DNA from 3 places in the Viridibacillus sp. d25.2 genome. Region 2 is predicted to be linked to each of the others. Evidence: riboswitches for the same ligand, from Rfam matches in the RefSeq annotation. Region 2 holds a riboswitch; each other region holds the start of a gene.
The links. A riboswitch is a leader RNA that binds a small molecule or an ion and turns the genes downstream of it on or off. The one in region 2 is predicted to bind S-adenosylmethionine.

Region 1: another riboswitch for S-adenosylmethionine. It lies ahead of ACZLO7_RS14810 (methionine biosynthesis PLP-dependent protein); the one in region 2 lies ahead of ACZLO7_RS21225 (M20 metallopeptidase family protein).
Region 3: another riboswitch for S-adenosylmethionine. It lies ahead of ACZLO7_RS03125 (bifunctional homocysteine S-methyltransferase/methylenetetrahydrofolate reductase); the one in region 2 lies ahead of ACZLO7_RS21225 (M20 metallopeptidase family protein).

The regions. Positions count from the first base shown of each region.
Region 1 is NZ_CM196652.1:3,015,635-3,022,721, forward strand. Features, by position in the region: gene ACZLO7_RS14805 (tetratricopeptide repeat protein) at 1-652, opposite strand, end outside; SAM riboswitch class I at 825-928, shown strand; gene ACZLO7_RS14810 (methionine biosynthesis PLP-dependent protein) at 1,000-2,130, shown strand; gene ACZLO7_RS14815 (aminotransferase class I/II-fold pyridoxal phosphate-dependent enzyme) at 2,126-3,304, shown strand; gene msrB (peptide-methionine (R)-S-oxide reductase MsrB) at 3,500-3,925, opposite strand; gene msrA (peptide-methionine (S)-S-oxide reductase MsrA) at 3,922-4,446, opposite strand; gene ACZLO7_RS14830 (YpmS family protein) at 4,459-5,034, opposite strand; gene ACZLO7_RS14835 (GDSL-type esterase/lipase family protein) at 5,042-5,812, opposite strand; gene fakB (fatty acid kinase binding subunit FakB) at 5,887-6,726, opposite strand; gene trhA (PAQR family membrane homeostasis protein TrhA) at 6,918-7,087, shown strand, end outside.
Region 2 is NZ_CM196652.1:4,342,827-4,349,913, forward strand. Features, by position in the region: gene ACZLO7_RS21220 (VOC family protein) at 1-412, opposite strand, end outside; gene ACZLO7_RS21225 (M20 metallopeptidase family protein) at 425-1,624, opposite strand; SAM riboswitch class I at 1,794-1,900, opposite strand; gene ACZLO7_RS21230 (nitric oxide synthase oxygenase) at 1,983-3,044, opposite strand; gene ACZLO7_RS21235 (transglutaminase domain-containing protein) at 3,540-4,655, opposite strand; gene ACZLO7_RS21240 (collagen binding domain-containing protein) at 4,897-7,087, opposite strand, start outside.
Region 3 is NZ_CM196652.1:614,193-621,279, reverse strand. Features, by position in the region: gene metH (methionine synthase) at 1-694, opposite strand, end outside; gene ACZLO7_RS03125 (bifunctional homocysteine S-methyltransferase/methylenetetrahydrofolate reductase) at 675-2,534, opposite strand; SAM riboswitch class I at 2,608-2,714, opposite strand; gene ACZLO7_RS03120 (class A sortase) at 2,889-3,551, opposite strand; gene ACZLO7_RS03115 (protoporphyrinogen oxidase) at 3,711-5,099, opposite strand; gene ACZLO7_RS03110 (Na+/H+ antiporter) at 5,353-7,087, shown strand, end outside.

The DNA of each region.
Region 1 (7,087 bases), 1.3 Mb from region 2:
CTTCTACTCTACCTAATTGAATAAGTGCATAAACATAATGTTCTACCCAATCATACGATCTAACAATTTCTCTCCATCCTATTTCAAACAAAGGAATTGCTTCATCAAAGTAGTTAATTTGCACATAAAGTTCAGCTACATTTACTTCACCCATATAATTTTCATCATTTGTATTAACTTTTTTCAGCGTATTAAGTACAGAATCGTAATCATCTAAATGTAAGTAAGAAACCATTTCCGCATATTTCAAAAAATCGCCATCAGTTGCAGACTTTTTATAATGTTCTGCTGCTTTTTCAAAATTGTCCATGTTAAAATATGCTGCTGCCAAATTCGCATGGACTACTTCAGTATCTTCCATTTTTAAAGCATATTCTAAAATTCTGATGGCTGAAATGTATTTTTCCATTCGCAAATAAATTTCACCGAGTAAAGCAAAAGGAAAATAATGTTTTGGTTGTTGCTCTATTACTTCAGCTAAGAGCGGTAAAGCTTTGTAATATTCTTCAGCGTCTTTAATATAAAAACATGCTAAGTTATGGAGCGATTGTATATCTCTTTTTTCCACTACTGCTTGCTCTAGCATCATTTGAGCTTCTTCAAATTTAAATTCTTGTAATAACCGATTAACAGCTATGTCATTTAAATTCATCTTGTCACCTTCCAATTCAACTATGCAAATAATAGCATATTCATATAAAAAATGTACCACTTCTCAAAATTTATAAACTTTTCAAATTATATTGTTTCATAATAATGTTGATATTCTCATGTTCGCGTGTTAAAATTTCATTATTATTAACTTTCAAACAATTGAATATACTCACTTATCAAGAGAGATGGAGGGACTTGGCCCGTCGATATCTCAGCAACCACCCTATTTGTGGCAAGGTGCTAATTCCAGTAGACGTAGTCTTGTAGATAAGGAAATTGACTTCATATTTTGAAGGCCCTCTTCCTTAGAGGGCCTTTTAATTTTTTATAAAGGATGATGACATGATGACAAACAATCGTATTGAAACACGCCTAGTTCAGCTTGGCAATAACACTGATCAAAAAACTGGTGCTATTAACACCCCGATTTACCTTTCGACAGCCTATAAACATGCGGGTCTTGGCCAATCTACTGGCTACGATTATACAAGGACAAAAAATCCAACACGATCTGTATTAGAGGAAGCTATAGCTAACTTAGAATCCGGAGACGCTGGCTTTGCCTGTAGTAGTGGGATGGCTGCTATTCAATTAGTACTATCCCTTTTCAAATCAGGTGATGAGCTTATTTTACCAGAGGATATTTATGGTGGAACTTACCGTTTACTTGCTCAATACCATGAACAATATGCTATCAAACCTCAATATGCGAAATTCTCTTCAACTGAAGAAGTTGAGTCCTTCATTAACGACAAAACGCGCGCCATTTTTATTGAGACTCCTACTAACCCGTTAATACAGGAAATTGATATTGAGCTATATGCAAAGCTTGCGAAAAAACATAATTTACTTCTCATCGTCGATAATACATTCTTAACACCCTACTATCAACGTCCAATAGAGCTAGGCGCTGATATTGTTCTACATAGTGCGACTAAATACATCGGTGGTCATAATGATGTTTTGGCTGGTCTTGTCGTTAGTAAAGGTAAAGAGCTTAGCGAAAAACTATTCACAAATCATAATGCTGCAGGTGCAACACTTGCTCCATTCGACTCATGGTTACTGCTACGAGGATTAAAAACATTACATCTTCGCATGAAACAACATACGGAAAATGCTAAGCATATCGCGGCTTATCTAGAACAAGAACCTTTAGTAAAAGACGTTCTGTTTGCTGGTAAAGGCGGGATGATTTCTTTCCGTTTACAAAAAGGTGACTTAGTTGGTAAGTTTTTAGAAGGCTTGAAATTAATCGTCTTTGCTGAAAGCTTGGGCGGTGTGGAAAGCTTTATCACATATCCAACTACACAAACACATGCGGATATTCCAGAAGAAGAACGTATAGCTCGAGGTGTTGATAACTCTTTACTTCGCTTTTCAGTGGGTATTGAAGAAGCAGAAGATTTAATCGCCGATTTACAACAAGTTTTTTCTATCTTAGAAAAAGAGGTGTCATCATATGAGTTCAATTAATGAACAAATCGAAACAAGTTTAATCACCGCTTCTACTCGTGGTAATTACGAGCAAAAAACTGGTGCAGTTAATGTTCCAATATACTTATCATCTACATTTGATCAGGAACATTTCGATTCTTTTGGTCCGTATGATTATAGTCGTTCTGGCAATCCAACTCGTGATGCTTTAGAGAAAACAATTGCCGAACTTGAAGGTGGTACTCGTGGATTTGCATTCTCTTCAGGTATTGCAGCCATTGCTTCCGCCTTTATGATCTTAGAAGCCGGTGACCATATTGTTGTGACATCTGAAGTATACGGTGGAACATACCGTTTCGTAACACAAGTGTTAACAAAATTTGGAATTGAACATACATTTGCTGATTTCTCTGATTTAGCATCAATCGAAGCAGCTTTACGTCCAAATACAAAAGTATTATATATAGAAACACCGGCTAATCCCCTTTTAGGTATTACTGATATTGAAGGTGTTGTGGCTATTGCAAAGGCAAATGGGGCTCTAACGTTTTTAGACAACACGTTTATGACGCCTTTATATCAACGTCCATTAGATCTAGGTGTGGACGTTGTATTACACAGTGCAACTAAGTTTTTAGGGGGACACAGTGATATTATCGCAGGGCTTGCAGTAACAAAAGACGTAGAGCTGGGTGACAGAATCTACTTCATGCAAAACTCATTCGGTGCTATTTTAGGTGCGCAAGATTCCTTCTCTTTAATTCAAGGTATCAAAACGTTAAATGCCCGTTTAACACAATCAACAGCATCCGCATCAAAAATTGCAAATTATTTAGATGCTCATGAACTTGTAGAAGAAGTATATTTCCCAGGCTTAGAATCGCACCAAGGTCATGATATCCATGCAAAACAAGCAAAAAGTGCTGGTGCTGTATTATCATTTAAACTGCCTAATCGTGAAATCACAAAAGCATTTGTTGAACATGTACAAATTCCAATTTTCGCTGTGAGCCTTGGTGGCGTAGAGTCTATCCTTTCTTATCCGGCTACAATGAGCCACGCCGCTGTTCCTAAAGAAGAACGTGAAAAACGTGGTATAACAGATGGACTTTTACGCTTCTCTGTTGGGCTTGAAAATGTTGATGATTTAATCGCAGATTTTGAGCAAGCTTTTGCTAAAGCGATAGAACTTACCGTTGTTAGCAATAAATAAATAAATAAATAAATAAATAAATAATTGCATAAGCCGCTCCTCTGATTTGGGGTGGCTTTTTTCTAAATACTATATGAGATCACTCCCACTGATTTATTGATATTTGGCCATAAGATTGTTAGTTTTATATCACCCTTCCCCTTTCTTCTACAAAAAAAATGACAACCCACAATAAGGGGTTGCCATTAATATATTTCATTCAAAATATTTTATATATTCTCCGTAACCCTCTTCATGCAACTTGGTCTTTGGTACAAATTTCAATGCTGCAGAGTTGATACAATAACGTAATCCTGTTGGCTTTGGACCGTCTGGGAAGACATGTCCTAAATGTGAATCAGCTTGTCCGCTACGTACTTCTGTGCGACGCATACCAAAGCTTGTGTCGAAGTTTTCTTGTATACTAGCACCTTCTACAGGTTTGCTAAAACTTGGCCAACCACAGCCTGCATTGAATTTGTCTTTTGAGTGGAATAATGGTTCACCAGATACGATATCTACATATAGACCTTCTTCAAAATGACTGTCGTATTCGTTTTGGAAAGGCGGCTCAGTTCCATGCTCTTGCGTAACATGGTATTGCATCGGTGTTAATGTTTTCAACTTTTCTTCTTTGTTCATGATTTTGTCCCCCAATGCTGTTGTTGGAATGCAGTTCGCCCAGAACCAGTTGAATAGCGCTCGTAATGTGCTGGATTCTTTTTATAATAGTGTTGATGATAAGTTTCTGCTGGGTAGAACGTTTTTGCTGGCAGTATTTGTACAGCAATTGGAGCTTTGAATTTACCTGAGTCTTGTAATACTTTTTTTGACGCTTCAGCTATTTTATGCTGTTCTACATCATGGTAGAAAATCGCGGTCATATAAGACTGTCCTCTGTCATAAAATTGACCACCTGAATCTGTTGGATCAATTAAAGTCCAGTATAGCTCGACTAACTTTTCATAAGGATAAATCGTTGGATCAAAAGCGATTTGTACAGCTTCAAAATGCCCTGTTGTTTCACTACAAACTTGTTCATAAGTCGGATTTTCAGTATGTCCTCCAGTATAACCAGATATTACGGACTCGATGCCCTCTTGCTGATCAAATGGTTTTACCATACACCAAAAGCATCCACCTGCAAATGTTGCTACTGCCATATGCTATTCCTCCTATTCTTGAACGGGTACTGTTACTTCCAGTATAATCTTACCTTCTTTTAAATTGAATTCTTTTGCTTGCATGTGCGATCCTGAAAGTACTGATATCTCTGTTAAACCCATATATACTTCTTCTTTGTTTGGACGAATAACCATCCATGAAGGTAAATCTACTGAGTCATTTAACAATTTTAATGCCGTACTTGGAGGGATGTTCAACATACCGACCTCTACATTAGTTTGTTTTAATAACAGATTGCCTTCTTCATCAATTGTTGGGTCAAACTTCATCGTAATTGGTAATTCCATTCCAAAAACACTGAGCTCACTTACTAAAGAAACTTCTTCATTAATGTACATATGTACAGGGATAGACTTGGCTTTCATTGCGTCCTGGATGTACTTGTTTGCAATTGCTTCAAAATCTGCAGGTGTTGTTTGAACTAATAATTTACTACCTTCAGGCATTGTAGTTGTTTCAGGTATTGGCATGTCAGTTGCCGGTTTCGTAATGAAGACAAACAATCCAATAATTACTGATAATATTAAAGCTACTAAAAAGAAAAAAGCTATTTTCCACTTATTCACCGTCACATCACTCCTTGAAGTCCATTTCCCCATTTGTTAAATTTTTTAAACCGCAAGACTTTAGTGTGCCAACTATGCGGTCTGTCATTTCATCGTAGCCTCTAGCATTAGGATGGAAAAAGTCTGTATGATATACCATATTCTCGTTCGAATCGAATAAATCCTCTACATTTACAAAACATGCATTTTTATCTGAATCTGCAAAATCTTGAATATCTGTATTCCATTCATACATAATCGTATTTAAGTCCGATTTTTCCTTCGTAAAGATGGAAAGAGGATTATAAACGCTGATTAATATAATAGGTGCTGATTTATTTTGTTTTCGGATTAACTCCATAATTTTACCATAACGCTTTTGAAATTCGATGCGTTCCGTATCAAATGCTTCTTTATTTAAATTCAACAAATCACGTCTAACAATTTTCATCAAGTCATTTCCACCCATAGTGAGTGTGATAAAGTCAGCTTTCTTTAATTGTTCGTCAATTTTACCGCTCTCAAGTTGTGCTAGGAGCTGATCAGTACGCCGACCTTTTTTTGCTGTATTTTCTACTTCGACGTATTTAACACCTTCCCACCCAAGCATCTGATCCGATAATCTACCGACATAACCTTGCTGATTTAGCTCATCACCAACACCTTCGGTCAAAGAATCGCCTAAAGCAACATAAACGATATCTTTTGGAATGACTTCTTGTGTTACTGGTGTTTTTACTTCCTTGCTGCAAGCACTTAATAAAAGAACTGCAAGCATGAAAATGATTAATTTCTTCAAGTTCCATTTCTTCCTTTCGTTAAGTACGTATAATGAAAGAAAGCAGGGAATGAAATCATCCCCTGCTCATCATATTAATCAGTATAGTACATAAAACCAATTGCGCCCGGGCCTGTATGTGTACTAATAATTGGTGAAGTATAGGCAAATTTCGTATCCATATAACCTGATTCTTCAAGTTGTTTTTTTAGTGGCTCTGCCATTGCTAATCCTTCAGCATGCGAAAGGCCTACACCTTTAATAACTTTCCCTTGTGTATCTTCTTTAAACTGGTTAATTAAATATTTTACAACTTGTTTATGGCTTCGTACTTTTGCCACAGGGTTGTATGCGCCACCTTCAAGAGAAGCTATTGGTTTAATATTAAGTAAAGAACCAATCATACCTGTCCCTTTACCAATGCGGCCACCTTTAATTAAATTATCTAAAACGTCTACAACGACGTATAAATTCGTATTCTCACGAACTTTATTTAATCCTTCAACTATTTCTTCAACTGATTTTCCTTGCTCTGCTAATTGACATGCTTCAAGTACTTGAAATCCTAAGCCAAATGAAGTAAAACGAGAATCAACAACTGTTACATTTGAATCTGTCATACTTGCAGCAGCTTCTGCTGATTTTACAGTACCACTCATTCCGCCAGTCATCATGATAGCAATAATATCGTCGCCATCTTTTCCTAATTCATCAAATAATTCTTTAAATACACCTGCAGCAGGTTGAGAACTTTTTGGTAGTTCCTTTGCTTTACTCATTTTATCCAAAAATTCTATTGGAGTAATATCGACACCATCAGTATACGTTTGGCCTTCAATATGTATTGATAGTGGAACGATATGTATTTCGTGTTTTTCAATTTCTTCTTTTGTTAAATCTGCTGTTGAATCCGTTACTATATGAATTCGTCTCACATTGACACATCCTTTGTTTCATTGTTCTTATTATAAAATTAAAGCAAGGTCATTGTAAACCGTTAGCTATTTATTCTATTTTACTAGCTTTTGTCACCCAATACACGTGACATTTGTCAGTTCAAATGCATAAAAAGCCGTTGCATAATAACTATATACAAATAACTTACCATTACAAGGAGGCCATTCATATGCAACAGGCTTTTGATTATAAAAACACGAAAGAGGAAATATGGAATGCCATAACACACGGCATCGCTTTCTTATTATGTATCCCAGCGCTTGTCTTACTAATTATGAAAGCAATTGATAAAGGCTCCACTCTATATGTTGTTAGCTTTATTGTTTTTGGTGTTTCAAT
Region 2 (7,087 bases):
TATTTTCTTCTCCAGCATAAAGTAATTGCCAATTAATAATACTGCCATCTGGTCGTTTTCTGTACATCGGCACTGGTCCATTTACTGATAGACCTTGCTCTTTCAAACGCTCTGCTACCCTCTCAATATCCGATGTACGTGCTGCAAATCTTACGAAGCCTTCTTTGAAATCATTATTTACTACTGTTTCAATAAGACTGTGATGTAAATGCTCTGTCTCAGCTACTAGAGCTCTGTCGTATGTACCGAGATACTCGATATAGCTTAGATCAAAGTAGCTAAGTGCATTATATGTTCCGCGTCCTTCATGTACGCCACCTTCAACAGCATGGATCCCCTGACTTTGTAGTGGCTTAATTACTTCTTTTGGTTCATCTACAAAATGTACTAAATGATCAAACGATAATGTCATGTTCAAGTCCCCTTATTTAAATAGATAATGTGAAACGATTTTCACAAACGATTTCTCGATTGTTAATAACGCCCTTTCATCAAAATCAAATTTCGGATGATGATGCGGGAATTGTGTGCGTTCATCTTCATTTTGAGAGCCTACTTTGAAGTAAGTGCCTGGCTTTTCATTTAAAAAGTAGGCAAAGTCTTCTGCACCCATTGAAGGCTCGATATCTATTACAGATTCTACACCGAACTCATTTTCAAATAACTCTTTTACAAGCGCAGTTTCGACTGGATGATTATAAAGCGCTGGGTAGCCACGTAAATAATCAATTTCATATGTTGCATGCGCTGATTCAGTAGTCCCTTTTACAATTGCATAAATTTCCTCTTTCACCTTACTCCGAACATCTTCTGTCATTGTACGCACTGTTCCTTCAATAATCGCCGAATCTGCGATAATGTTAAAAGCACTACCTGCATGGAAAACCCCTACTGTCACTACCGCTGCATCAAAAGGGTTTAAGCGACGACTGACTATTTTCTGTAATGAACTTACTATTTCACTACCGATTACGATTGAATCGATGGATTGCTGTGGTTTTGCACCGTGTCCACCAAGCCCTTGAACTTTAATCGCGAATTTATCTACTGCTGCCATTCTATAGCCATCACCAACAGATACTTTTCCAACTGGAACACCTGAATCTAAATGTGCACCGAAAACATAATCCACATCTTTTAATACATCTTCAGCAATCATGAATTTTGCACCACCTGGTGGTTTTTCCTCCGCATGCTGGAAGATGAAAATGATGTTACCATGTAGATACTTGCGGTAATGACTGAGCGTTTTTGCTGTCGCTAGTAATGCGGTTGTATGCCCATCATGTCCACATGCATGCATGACGCCTTCTTTTTTGGATTTATAAGTAACTTCTTTTAAATCTGTAATTGGTAGTGCATCAAAATCGGCTCTTAAAGCAATTGTCTTACCAGACTGCTCCCCTTTTAAGATACCTATTAAACCATTTCCACCAATCCCTTTTTTCACTTCTAAACCAAAACCCTCAAGTTTTTCTGCAATAAACTTTGCTGTTTCATATTCTTCAAAAGATAGCTCAGGATGCTCATGCAAATATCTTCTCCATCCAACAATTTCATCAAAGCCTTGATCTATTTCTTCATAAATTGTAGTTAAAAGTTCTTTTTGCGTAATCGCACTCACTCAATATTCCTCCATTCGATTTATCCCTTCAATTCAAATTAGTTTACTATGAATTAAAGCTAAATTTTTTTCTTAACTTTTCATTATATGTATTACATGTTTATTTCATGATAATAAAAAGCCGACTTCTATATTTCACTCCAAGAAATCGACTTTGTATATAAGTCCCTCCTCATCTATCAAGCTTTTCAATCAACTTGCAGGAATTAGCACCTTGCTATAATAGCGGTTGCTGAGATGTCACAGGGCCAGTCCCTCCATCTCTCTCGATAAGAAAACCTATTGAATTAGTAGTATTTAAAAATCATAATACGTCAAGCCATTAAGAATTGCAATATATTTCCTGTGATTCTCTAAATTAATATGGTGCTTTTTGATAAAAATAGTTCGGCGTTTTACGTTCATTGTCATATGGTTTATGGAAAACATGAGTTGTAGCCGGTGATAATGGTGGAATAAGCCATGTCCAATTTCCCTTTACGTCACGCCCTGCAATTTGCTCATTAGTTTCGAAGCGCTTGAATTGTTGTGCTGCTGTATGGTGATCTACAATGCTCACGTCATCTTCTTTATACGAATATAAAACTGCTGCATTCAATTCAACTAATGCGCGGTCTTTCCATAAGGTAGAATTAGATACTGTATTTAGACCCATTTTCTCTGCAATTATTGGAAGCATATTATAACGATAATCATCCGCTAAATTACGCGCACCAATTTCTGTTCCCATATACCAACCGTTAAAAGGAGCCGCTGCATACGTGATGCCACCCACTTCCAGTTTCATATTCGAAATCATCGGCACTGCATACCATTTCAACTCAAGCTCTTCAAACCATTCAAACTCTGGATGACGAATCGGTACTTCTAATATATATTCAGCTGGAATATCGAATATTTGTGGGGCTCTATCCTCTACTTGAATAACAAGTGGTAGCACATCAAAACGGCCACCCTGTCCTTGCCAGCCAAGTTGCTCACATTTTTTCGTAAACGCCACTGAATCTGGATCACCTACAATACCATCCACTGTTTCATAACCAGCATAGCGAATTAATTGATGGTTCCAAACTCGTACATCACGTTGAGAGAAAACCGTAATCGTTGGACGAATACGACCACCATTTGTCGCAAATTCAATATGCTCTAAAAGTGCGTGGAAAATATCCTGCTCATCTCTTAATTTGCGCTGGTCAAGTAATTGCATCGTTTGCCAAAATAAGCGACCAATACACTTATTACTATTGCGCCAACCTACTTGTGCACCAAACTTCAGCTCATCTAATGTATGTTCATAAAAACCATTCTCATGAATCTCATGCTCTACTTCAGCTATGCGACCCACTAACGCCTCTTCAGATTGTCCTGTTTCCGAATAATACATCTTCATAAATTCAATTGCCTCATTCAGCATCGCCATAGTTCCTCCTGTCACCACTTGACTTCCTATCTACCATCATAGAAGAAACGTTTTCCAACAAACAAGATAAAAGACTTAAAATTTGTGTTGATTTTGTGGCTTATGTCTATTTTGCTATAATATAATGATTTTACGTTTCTTTTTAACATATAATACAAAAAAGAAAGCTGATAATTTATCTTTAAGTGTATATAAAATAAAGCCATCTATTTCATAGCCCTAAACTCAACAACACCCACATCTCATAGTAACAATTGCAAAAAACAACTATAGATAGATGAACACATTTATGTCAATAATCCTTCATCTCTTCGACACTCATGAAGAATACAATTTAAGATCATTGCTCAGATTGACACTAATTTTGAATATTTATTCGGTAATATTTACCATCAATTTCAAACAAATTCTGAACAACATACGAAGAAATAATAAAACCCTAATTTCCAGAGAAATTAAGGTTTGTTACAGTAGCTTGCAGCTACTGAATCATGTTTATTTAGCATTTGCTAGAGATAATTGACGCTTATTACCTGATTTACTTTCTTTATAATGAAGTACTTTGCCTTTAACGTATAGATCTATAACATGAGTAGATTTTATTTTTGTTTTATCTTTACCGTTTAACTTCACTTTATACAAATGGCCACTATTAGAATAATTACTATAGTAGATCCATTGGCCATGTATGGCTAAGAAAGGTGCTCTATCTGTGACTACTTTCAAATGCTTATTACTTTTTTTATCCATTTTATAAAGTAGATCATTTGTGTTATTTGAATAATAAAACGCTCCATTTTTTTCAATCATATTGCTCATTCTATGAAAATAGCTGTATTTTTCACTACTTGCATTCGGAAACTCTTCTTCTTTCCATTTATGGTCTTTTTTCAATTGCTCATTGCTTAGTAAAAAATAATGATAATTGACAACTCCAGTTTTATTTGGAATTGGATCATCCCAAGTCGTATCAACATGATAGTACCCACCATTAATTTTCACCATGTTCCAAGAGTGACTCTGGCCTTTGCTACTCCCTGTAACAATGATTGTGTCCACTCCTACTTTATTTAATAGTAGTTGCATTGATTTTGAATACCCATCACAAACAGCAACCTTATTAATCAAAGCACCATAAACTTCATAAGAATCCTTGGAAATTGCATCATATTTTACTGATAAAACTAGATAATCATGAATTGCTTTTATTTTTTCTATATCACTCATATTTTTCTTAACATTTTCTTTTAAAATATGTTTTACTTCAGTATCGATTTTATTTTTCTTTTTAAGAATTGTTTGTTTACTATCATCGAATTTAAAATTGATCTTTCCGGTTGAAAATGCAGTTGCCCCATTATAATAAAAAATTTCCGGATGATCCTTAACTACCCTATTGATAATTGGCCCTATTTCTTCAATACTTAATTCTTTAGAATTAAAGCTTGCACTTGCTTCTACATTTAGCAAACTTTTGAGAATATTATTATATGCATTTTGTTCTTCATTACTTAAATTTTTTGTTGAAAAAGTGCTCTTTGCCAAGGTTTGCAGAGGAAAGATACTTACCATTAATATAATTGCTATAATTAACTTCATTAACTGTTTCAACTATATCAGTCCTAACCTTATCTTTTCTTTCATTATAACAAATATGATTCTAAATGAGCATCCTACGTTAGTTATATAGCCCCTATTTAATGCATTCAGAATGTAGAATTATATACCTAAATTTAAAATAATATTATATAAATTAAGGACCTTCGATTCATTAAATGCCCCTTCTTTTTATCCTACCTAAAAATAAAAGAGGACTATCAGTGGGAAATACCCACTTAATAGTCCTCTCTCTTTATACCTTTGTTCCTCTTCTGTTAAATAGAATCCATAAACCAAATAGGATAGCTACGATACCGGCAAATAGGGTTCCTACTAGATACTCTTCACCCGTTTGAGGGAGCAATTTACTTTCTTTTAAACCATCTGAATCACTTGGAATATCTTCTTTTTTCTTGTTTCCAGATTTATTCGGTTCTCCTGGATTACTTGGATTACTTGGTTTTCCCGGTTTGCTAGGATTACCTGAATTATTTGGTCCTCCAGGGTTATTTGGTTTGTTTGGCTTTCCAGGATTGTTTGAATCACCTGGTTTACCTGGTTTACCCGGGTTGTTCGGGTCAACTGGTTTAGTTGGATCAACTGGTTTGGTTGGATCAATTGGTTTGGTTGGATCAATTGGATCGATTACTGGAGGTATATGCACATTTGTTTTTGTTAAGTCCAGTATTTCAATTTGTTCTTTTTGGATAGTAAATTCTATTGGCTTGCTATCTAGTATATAACCAGCTGGAGCCTTTGTTTCAATGAGTTGATAGTATCCTTCATCAAGATTCTCTTCATAAATTTCACCATTTTTATCTGTTATTAGTTTTTCTTTTCCACCAACAATAGTATACTCATCTGTCTCTAGCTTTTTATACATCAATTTAAATTCTGCATCTTTTAATACGATTTTAGGATTACTTGCATCTACTTTTTTCAATTTAAATGCTCGAATAATTTTGTTGTTTTTAATTGTTATTTCTTTATCTAATTGATTTAGATTAACAACCACATTACCTTCCTTCGCATCAATTGCATATTCTTTTGGAGCAGTGATTTCTTTTAATGTGTATTTATCATAAGGTAAGTTTTCAAATACTATCTTACCTTTTTCATCAGTAGTTTTTGTATCGACTAATGCTTCTTTACTGTCGTAAAGTTCAAATACTGCATCTGCTAACACTTTACTAGTATCTGCTGCGTCCACCTTAATAATTGAAAGTTTACCTTTACCTCTAACATTTGCTTTTTTTACTACTTCTACTTTAGTTTGATCTTTTACAATCTTGAATTCAACTGGCTCTTCGTCTAGCAAATAATGTTCAGGTGCCTTTGTTTCAACAAATTGATACTCACCAGGTTCAAGATTATTTACAATAATTTTGCCACTTTCATCCGTTGTACGCGTATCAATTGTCTTGTATTCAGTACCTTGCTTTTGTTGAAGTTCGAATATCGCACCTTGCAGTGTCGTGGTGGGATTTTCCTTATCAACTTTTATTAGCTCGACAGCTTGAATGATTCTTTCATTGTAAATAGGTTCTTCGTTATCGCCATCAATCTTTATTGTTTTTGTATCATTAATACCTACAACATATCCTTCAGGGGCATGATCCTCTTTTAATAAATAGTTTCCGTAAAGTAATTTTTCAAACTTCACCGTACCATCTTCCCCTGTAGTCAATGTTTTGATGACTACACCACTGTCCTCATCGATTAGTGAGAATACAGCTCCTCCAAGGGGTTTTGTTTTATCATCAGCAGCCAATTTCTTTACTTCTAGACTTCCAACTTTACCTTCCCCTGTTCCCGAACCTGTTGTTTTTTTAACTATAACAGATGCTTCAGATTTAGTTGTTGTTTCTGAAATTTGATCGCCTGTCAATGTAATATCGTTACTAATCTTAGCTCCCACTTTATCTAAAATAAGTGACTGATATTCTAGAATATATGGGGTATCAATTGAATTGGTAAAGGTAAGCTCAAAGAACTCCTTATCGTTCTCTCCCTTTTTAAATTCAATATTGTATTTATCTTTTTTTAATTCTTCTCCTTTAGTAACGTTTCCTTTTCCATCAACAGTAGTAGTGTATAGATGGAAGGAGTTTTCAAGTATAGATTGGTTACTACTTGGATTATCCGTTAATTTTACATTCGAAATGCTTGATTGCCCGAAGTTAATATTAACCTTCCAATCAATAATTTTACCTTTCTGTGCTCCTGATTTTTTAGTATATTCACCTCCATGTTGCACGGATACACTTGCAGAAAGATCGGTTACTTTTTTCCCGTCATTATATAGAGTTGCAGTGTTCTTATATTCCTTTTCAATCAATGAATCTTTCAAACTTGTTTTATATGAAATTAAATAAGGTTCATTAATTTCCTTATTAAAAATCACTTTAAAACCTTGTTTATCACCAGGATTCCACTCAACTGTA
Region 3 (7,087 bases), 750 kb from region 2:
CAGGTCCTGTTGCACAGTTCAACCCAACTGATAAAGGATTAATATGTTCAATTGAAATATAAAACGCCTCAATACTTTGCCCTGCCAGAGTTGTTCCCATCGGTTCGATTGTCCCTGAAATCATCACTGGAAGTTCCTTATCTAGTTCTTCAAATGCTTGTTTAATACCTAAAGTGCCCGCCTTAACATTCAGCATATCTTGACTTGTTTCAAGTAATAATAAGTCCGCTCCACCTTCGATTAATGCCTTTGCTTGCACATAAAAGTCATGCAATAGCTCATCAAAAGTAATACCCCCAGTCACTGAAAGGGTTTTAGTCGTCGGTCCCATTGCGCCAGCAACATAACGTGGCCATTCAGGGGTTGATAATTCATCTGCTACTTTTTTAGCGATCTGTACTGCTAATAAGTTGATTTCATCTGCTTGATCACCAAGTGCATATTCATTTAATACAACAGGTGTTCCACCAAATGTATTTGTACTAATAATATCTGAACCGGCCTCTAAATAAGCACGGTGTACATTTTCAATCACGTCAGGTCGTGTAATATTCAAATATTCATTACAGCCATCATATTCATCTCCACCAAAATCCTCAGGTGTTAAATTAGCGTTTTGGAGCATAGTTCCCATCGCACCGTCTAAAATAAGAATATGTTGTTGGAGTCGTTCTTTAATTGGTTGTTTTAGCATAGTTGTGATCTCCTACTTTCTGTTTGTCTAGCTCTTGAATATAATGAATCAATTCCACCGACATGTCGTAACGAGTGAATGGTGTAATAATATAAATGCCGTTGAATAACTCTGCAGCTGTATCGATTAATTCCTTAGCAATCGCAATACCTTCTGCAGTTGCAAGGTTTTTATCGTCACCTGTTGCACGCATTCTCTCAAGTACTTCATCAGAGAGCTTAATACCTGGAACTTCATGATGTAAAAACTCTGAATTTCGGATACCGGTTAATGGCATGATTCCTAAGAAAATAGGGGTTTCTAAATGTTTCGTAGCTTCATAGATTTCTATTATTTTTTCTTTTGTATATACAGGTTGTGTGATGAAATAATCTGCTCCGCACTCAATTTTCTTTTCTAATCGTTTTACAGCTCTGTCAAGCACTCGAACGTTAGGATTAAATGCAGCTGCAATAGAAAAATTAGCCTTTTTGCGAAGGGGTTTACCAGAAAATGATATCCCTTCATTCAATTGTTTAATTAACTGAAGTAACTCTAAGCTTGAAACATCATAAACACTAGTTGCACCTGGGAAATCACCTACTTTCGTAGGGTCTCCAGTAACTGCAAGAATCTCATTAATGCCCAATGCATCTAGGCCCATTAAATGTGATTGTAAGCCGATTAGATTACGATCACGACAAGTAATATGGGCGAGGGAACGAATATTATTTTGCATTTTCAAAATAGAGCCCATTGCCATGTTGCTAATACGAGGTGATGCTAACGAATTATCAGCCATAGTGACAGCATCAACCCCTGTTGCATTGAGTATTTGCGCACCTTCTATAAAGGCAGCAGTATCAAGATGGCGAGGTGTATCAAGCTCTACGATAATTGTACGTTCCTTTTTCGCCTTTTCATGAAGTGGCACATGATGATCTGGTGTCGCCTCTTTAATCTCAATTACTTTTTTCTTTTTTACAATTTTATTTTCAATTGGTGGTAGGTCAGCAATACGTTTTTTAACCGCTTCAATATGCTTCGGCGTCGTACCACAGCACCCACCGATTAAGCGAACACCTTGGTCACGTAGTAAAACACCTGCACGACCAAAATAATCAGCCTCTGATTCATAAACAATTTTGCCATCTTCTACATCTAGTAGACTTGCATTTGGATACGCAGATAAGAGTGCCTTTGATGGTAATTCAACATCTTCAAACGCTTGGATTGTATGGTGGGGGCCTAAACGGCAGTTTACTCCAATAATATCTGCACCCAAAGCTTCTAATTGGTGTAGTGCATCATTTAATAGTAAGCCATTTTGTAAAATTCCTGGCTCGTGCATGGATACTTGCGAGATGATTGGTATATCTGTTACTTTGCGCAAATGCTTCACTACTGATGAAAGCTCTTCAAAATCATAGTATGTCTCAAGTAATAAACCGTCTGGATTACCCGATAGTAGATACCCAACCTGCTCATCAAGTGCAGCTATAATCTCATCTAGTGTCGCTTCACTTTTACGAATACCGCGAATACCACCAATTGTCCCTAAGACGAATTGTCCTCCAGGTGCCGCAGCACGTTTTGCAATTGCGATTGCCGATTCATTAAACTCTTTTACTGAACTCTCTAAACCATAACGTTCTAATTTAATGGCATTCGCTGTATATGTATTAGTCTGAATAATGTCAGCGCCAGCTTTAATATATTGTTGGTGAATATTTTCAATCACTTCAGGTTTAGTGATATTCAATTCCTCATAACAATAATCGATTCCGTAAGAATATAATAGAGTGCCCATCGCACCGTCAGCCGTTAAAACTTGTGTTTGCAGTTTTTCAAGTAATCCCATTAAAATCTCTTCCTTTCTACATAAAAAAGCCTTCTTATAAATAAGAAGGCTTGACGATAACGATGTTCGCTCCTTCTTATCTTTTCGGACAATCAGTAAATCCGCTGGAGTTAGCACCTGACCAAATGGCTGGTTGCTGAAGCTTCAAAGGGCCAGTCCCTCAGCTTCTCTTGATAAGAAATATTTATTTAATTGTTAGAATAATTAAAAGAATCATAACCCTTGAAATGAATATCGTCAAGTGGATTTTCGCAATTGTAGAAAAAATCAGTATTATACGTATATATTAGCTTCAAAACAAAAAAAGAGGACTTTTGAAGACCTAATATTAAAAGATTGATCTTTCTTTCATTGCTATTTATTTGCAAAAATTTCATTACTTTCTGCTTTATCATAATCCTTCGTTTCAACCAGTTTACCTTGAATGATCATGCGTTTAGAGCCATCATAATTACATGTGACAAGAGTGATCATTTTGTCATTTGTATCATCAATAACATCAATTTGCTCCGGTTGTACAATATGCATTTTTTCAATTTTATATTCATAGATTTTTTTAAAGTCAGTCAAATAAACTTGCATACCTTCCTCTGCATTTGTAAGAGGGCTAAAAAGTGCCTTCCCATTATTCATATTATGTCCAGCTAGCGCATAGTTAGCCTTCCCCATCTTTTGATCTGGTTTCATCGTACCTGCACCAACTGCTAGGTTTGTATTCGACACACCATATAAAACGGGCAATCGCATATTCACTTGAGGTACACTAATAGCTCCAATGGCATTTAGTTTCTTTTGATTGAATTGTGCCTTTACAACATCTTTGACATTTAAATCAGCTACTTGCTCAAAATCAAATGACGTATCTGGATTTTTCATAGCCATCTCTATGTCTTGTTGTTCAATCGTTGCTTTTGACATATTCGAGATGAAATAACCCATGATAGGTCGATAGAAAATAAATACTAAACCGATTACTAGGAAGAGAATACCTAAAATCAAACTTCCCTTTTTCCTCATGTTATCCACCTTCTTTTTACTCATTCATTTTATAGTAACAATTCATTTAGTATTTTCAAGCAGTTTTCCAGTTTGTCATAAACTTATAATTTGTGCAAAAAGAAAGAGCTAAAGAAATTGTTATTTCTAATAGCTCTTTCCCACTAAACTGATTATTCTTTACTGTATTTTATTTAGTATCGATTCTGCTGTTTCTTTTCCATTTTTAATACAAGAGCCAATACCTACACCGTAATAAGAGCAACCTGCAAGTACTACATTTTCATATGAAGAAGCCATTTTAGTTGATAAAGTTTCTACTGTTTTTGCATGTCCAAGATGGTAAACTGGCATTAAATCATTCCACTTTGTCACCTCTACAACATTAGGCTCTGCTTCTATTTTCAGGCTTTTTGCAATATCCTCTAATGCAATTTTAGTTAATTCTTCTTTACTTAAATGCTTCATCTCTGCAAAAGCTGGGTTTGAATTTTTATAAAATAATCGTACAAGTAATTTGCCGTCTTTTGAAGTATGACTCCATTTACGACTTGTCCATGTACAAGCATTACATTTTACATTACTATTTTCAGACACGATAAATCCTGTACCGTCTGCAGGTAATTGGCTATCAGGAATGTTAAAACCTAAATAAATGGTAATTAGTGATGCATTGCTAAATTCGTTGAAGTCCTCGTCCAATTTTGGATCCTGTAATAGCTTTTGAGTTACATCATGGGGTGTTGTTAACACGACAAAATCAGCTTCAATTGCTTCATGATTATCAAATGTCAGTCTATATTTATCGCCATTTTTTTTGATATGATTTGTTGAAATGCCTTTTAGTATTGTAACGTCTGTTAACTTCTCCTCAAAACGATTAAATAATGAAGATAAACCATTTTTAAAAGAGATAAATTTTTTATTTGCCGCTTTTTGAAATTCCTCTTTATGTGCGCCAAACCCCTTAATAATACTTCCATACTGCTCTTTATAATCGAGTAGATAAGGTAATGTCGATGCCATTGTCAACGTATCTAATTTCCCTGAATAGACCCCCGATAACACTGGAGCAATTTGCTTTTCAACAAGCTCTTTTCCTAAGAAATACTCTAAAAAAGAACCAATTGAACTGTCCTTTGTAAAATGCTCATTCGACAATTCTAAATCTTTTAGCGCCTCTTGCTTTCCTTCTGCCGAAACTAACGTACTACTTTCAAGAGACTCTACACTTGTAGGAATGCCAAAAACGCTGTCTGCCGGAATCGCGTGCAATGTATTATTTGTGTAAATATACGAAATTCCTGTACCATTATATACAAGGTCATCTTGTAACCCTAAGTCTTCTACTAAAGGCATAACACTTGCATGGCGAGCAACAATGGAATCTGCCCCCGTCTCCAAAATAAAGCCCTCACGTTCTACTGAAAGCATTTTACCGCCTAAGTAATCATTCTTTTCAACTAACACTAAATTTATATCTAAGCCTTTATTTACTTTTTCCTTTTGCAAATAAAGCATAGTAGAAAGGCCTGTTATACCGCCACCGACTACAGCAACTGTTTTCAATATCTTCACTCCTCACAAAGGATTCTGTCTTATTTAAAATGTTTGTAGCTCTAGTATAAACTTTCATTTTCAAAACTGTCATGATATCCATCACATATTCATGTACATATTTTGAACGTTTACAGCTTTGTCAAATTTAACATGAACTTTTCATTCATAATCATGATATTTTATACAACACATTTATTTCTGTAAAAGAGCAATGAATAAATACTTACTTTTATATCGATACTTTTTTTGAAGGGAGCTTATTATGGATTTATTAATTACAATACTTCTACTATTAGTTTGCTTATTGTTGTCGAATGTAATTGGACATTATATTCCATTTATACCTACAGCACTAATTCAAATAGCACTTGGTGTTCTACTAGCTATATTCGCTAATGAGATGACACTTCAGCTTGAATCCGAATGGTTTTTATTACTTTTTGTTGCTCCACTTTTGTATAATGATGGGCGTAATTTCCCTAGAGAAGAACTATGGAAAATGCGTGCTCCAATTCTCGGGAATGCTATTATATTAGTTCTTCTAACGACGCTCGGTGGCGGCTACTTTATTCATTGGTTAATTCCAGAGATACCACTTGCTGCTGCATTTGCACTTGCAGCTATTTTATCACCAACTGATCCTGTAGCAGTAAACGGTATTGCAAAGCGTATTCAAATACCGGAGAAGATTTTAAATCTTGTTCGTGGTGAATCACTTATCAATGATGCTTCTGGTTTAGTTGCTTTCAAATTCGCTGTGGCAGCTGTTGTGACAGGTTATTTTTCAATTAAGGAAGCTTTTTTTGAGTTTTCGTATACATTTCTAGCTGGAGCTATTCTTGGTCTAATTTTAGGTATCATTATTACACAACTGCGCTTTACACTTAGAAAAAAGGGCATTCATGATGTCGTTTTTCATTCACTATTACAACTATTAACACCTTTTATCATTTATTTCATTGCAGAGGATGTCTTCCATGCATCCGGAGTTATTGCTGTTGTTGTAGGAGGAATTGTACACGCACTTGTAAAAGATCATACGGAGACTTTAATTGCAGAGGAACAACTAATTACTGAAAATACTTGGTCTATAGTACTGTTCATTTTAAACGGGGTCGTCTTCCTATTACTTGGATTGAATATTCCACTTTCTATGACAGAAACGCTAGAAAATCCATCTATGAATAACTGGCAAATTATCGGCTACTCTATTGCGATTGGTTTCGTTATTTTAGGTATTCGCTTCATTTGGTCTTATGCCTTTTCTCACTACGAGTATAAAAAAGACTCTATTCAAGAAATTGAAAAGCCTAGTCTGAAAACGAGTCTACTGACGAGCTTAACAGGTGTACGCGGTGCTGTAACGATGGCAGGGGTCTTATCCCTTCCTTTACTAGTTGATAATGGCGATTTATTTCCAGAGCGCTCGTTGATTTTATTTTTAGCATCTAGTGTTATTTTATTTACTTTGCTGATTGCTACAATTTTCTTACCGCTATTAATTGATGAAGAAGAAATTCTAGAAATGCGAGAAGGTAAACTTACATTCAATGAAGCCAAAAGACGTTTGCTGCTTACTTCAGTGCGCAAAATCAATACAGTGATGACTGAAGAAAATCAAACTGTCGCTTTTGAATTAATAGACGAATATAAAATGATGTTTAATCAAATTGATGTAGAGCTTAATGCGGAAAAGTTAGCTTCTAAAGAACGAAAGAATCAAATAAAGAAACTGCGTTTAATTGGTTTAAGAGCAGAAAAGGACTATATAGAAAAGACTCAAAAGGAGCAAAACTTAGACCCTGATATTTACTCTGCATGCCAAGCTGCTTTTAAAGAACGCGAAAAGAATATTAATAATCCAAATCGTCCTAAAGTAATCTCCATTCTCTATAGAATTTTACTTCACTGGCGAAGTACCCGGAAAAGATATAGTCTAAATAAAGAAAGACGCTTTGAGTATTTCCGTCAAAAGAAAGAATTACGTATGCGTGCTC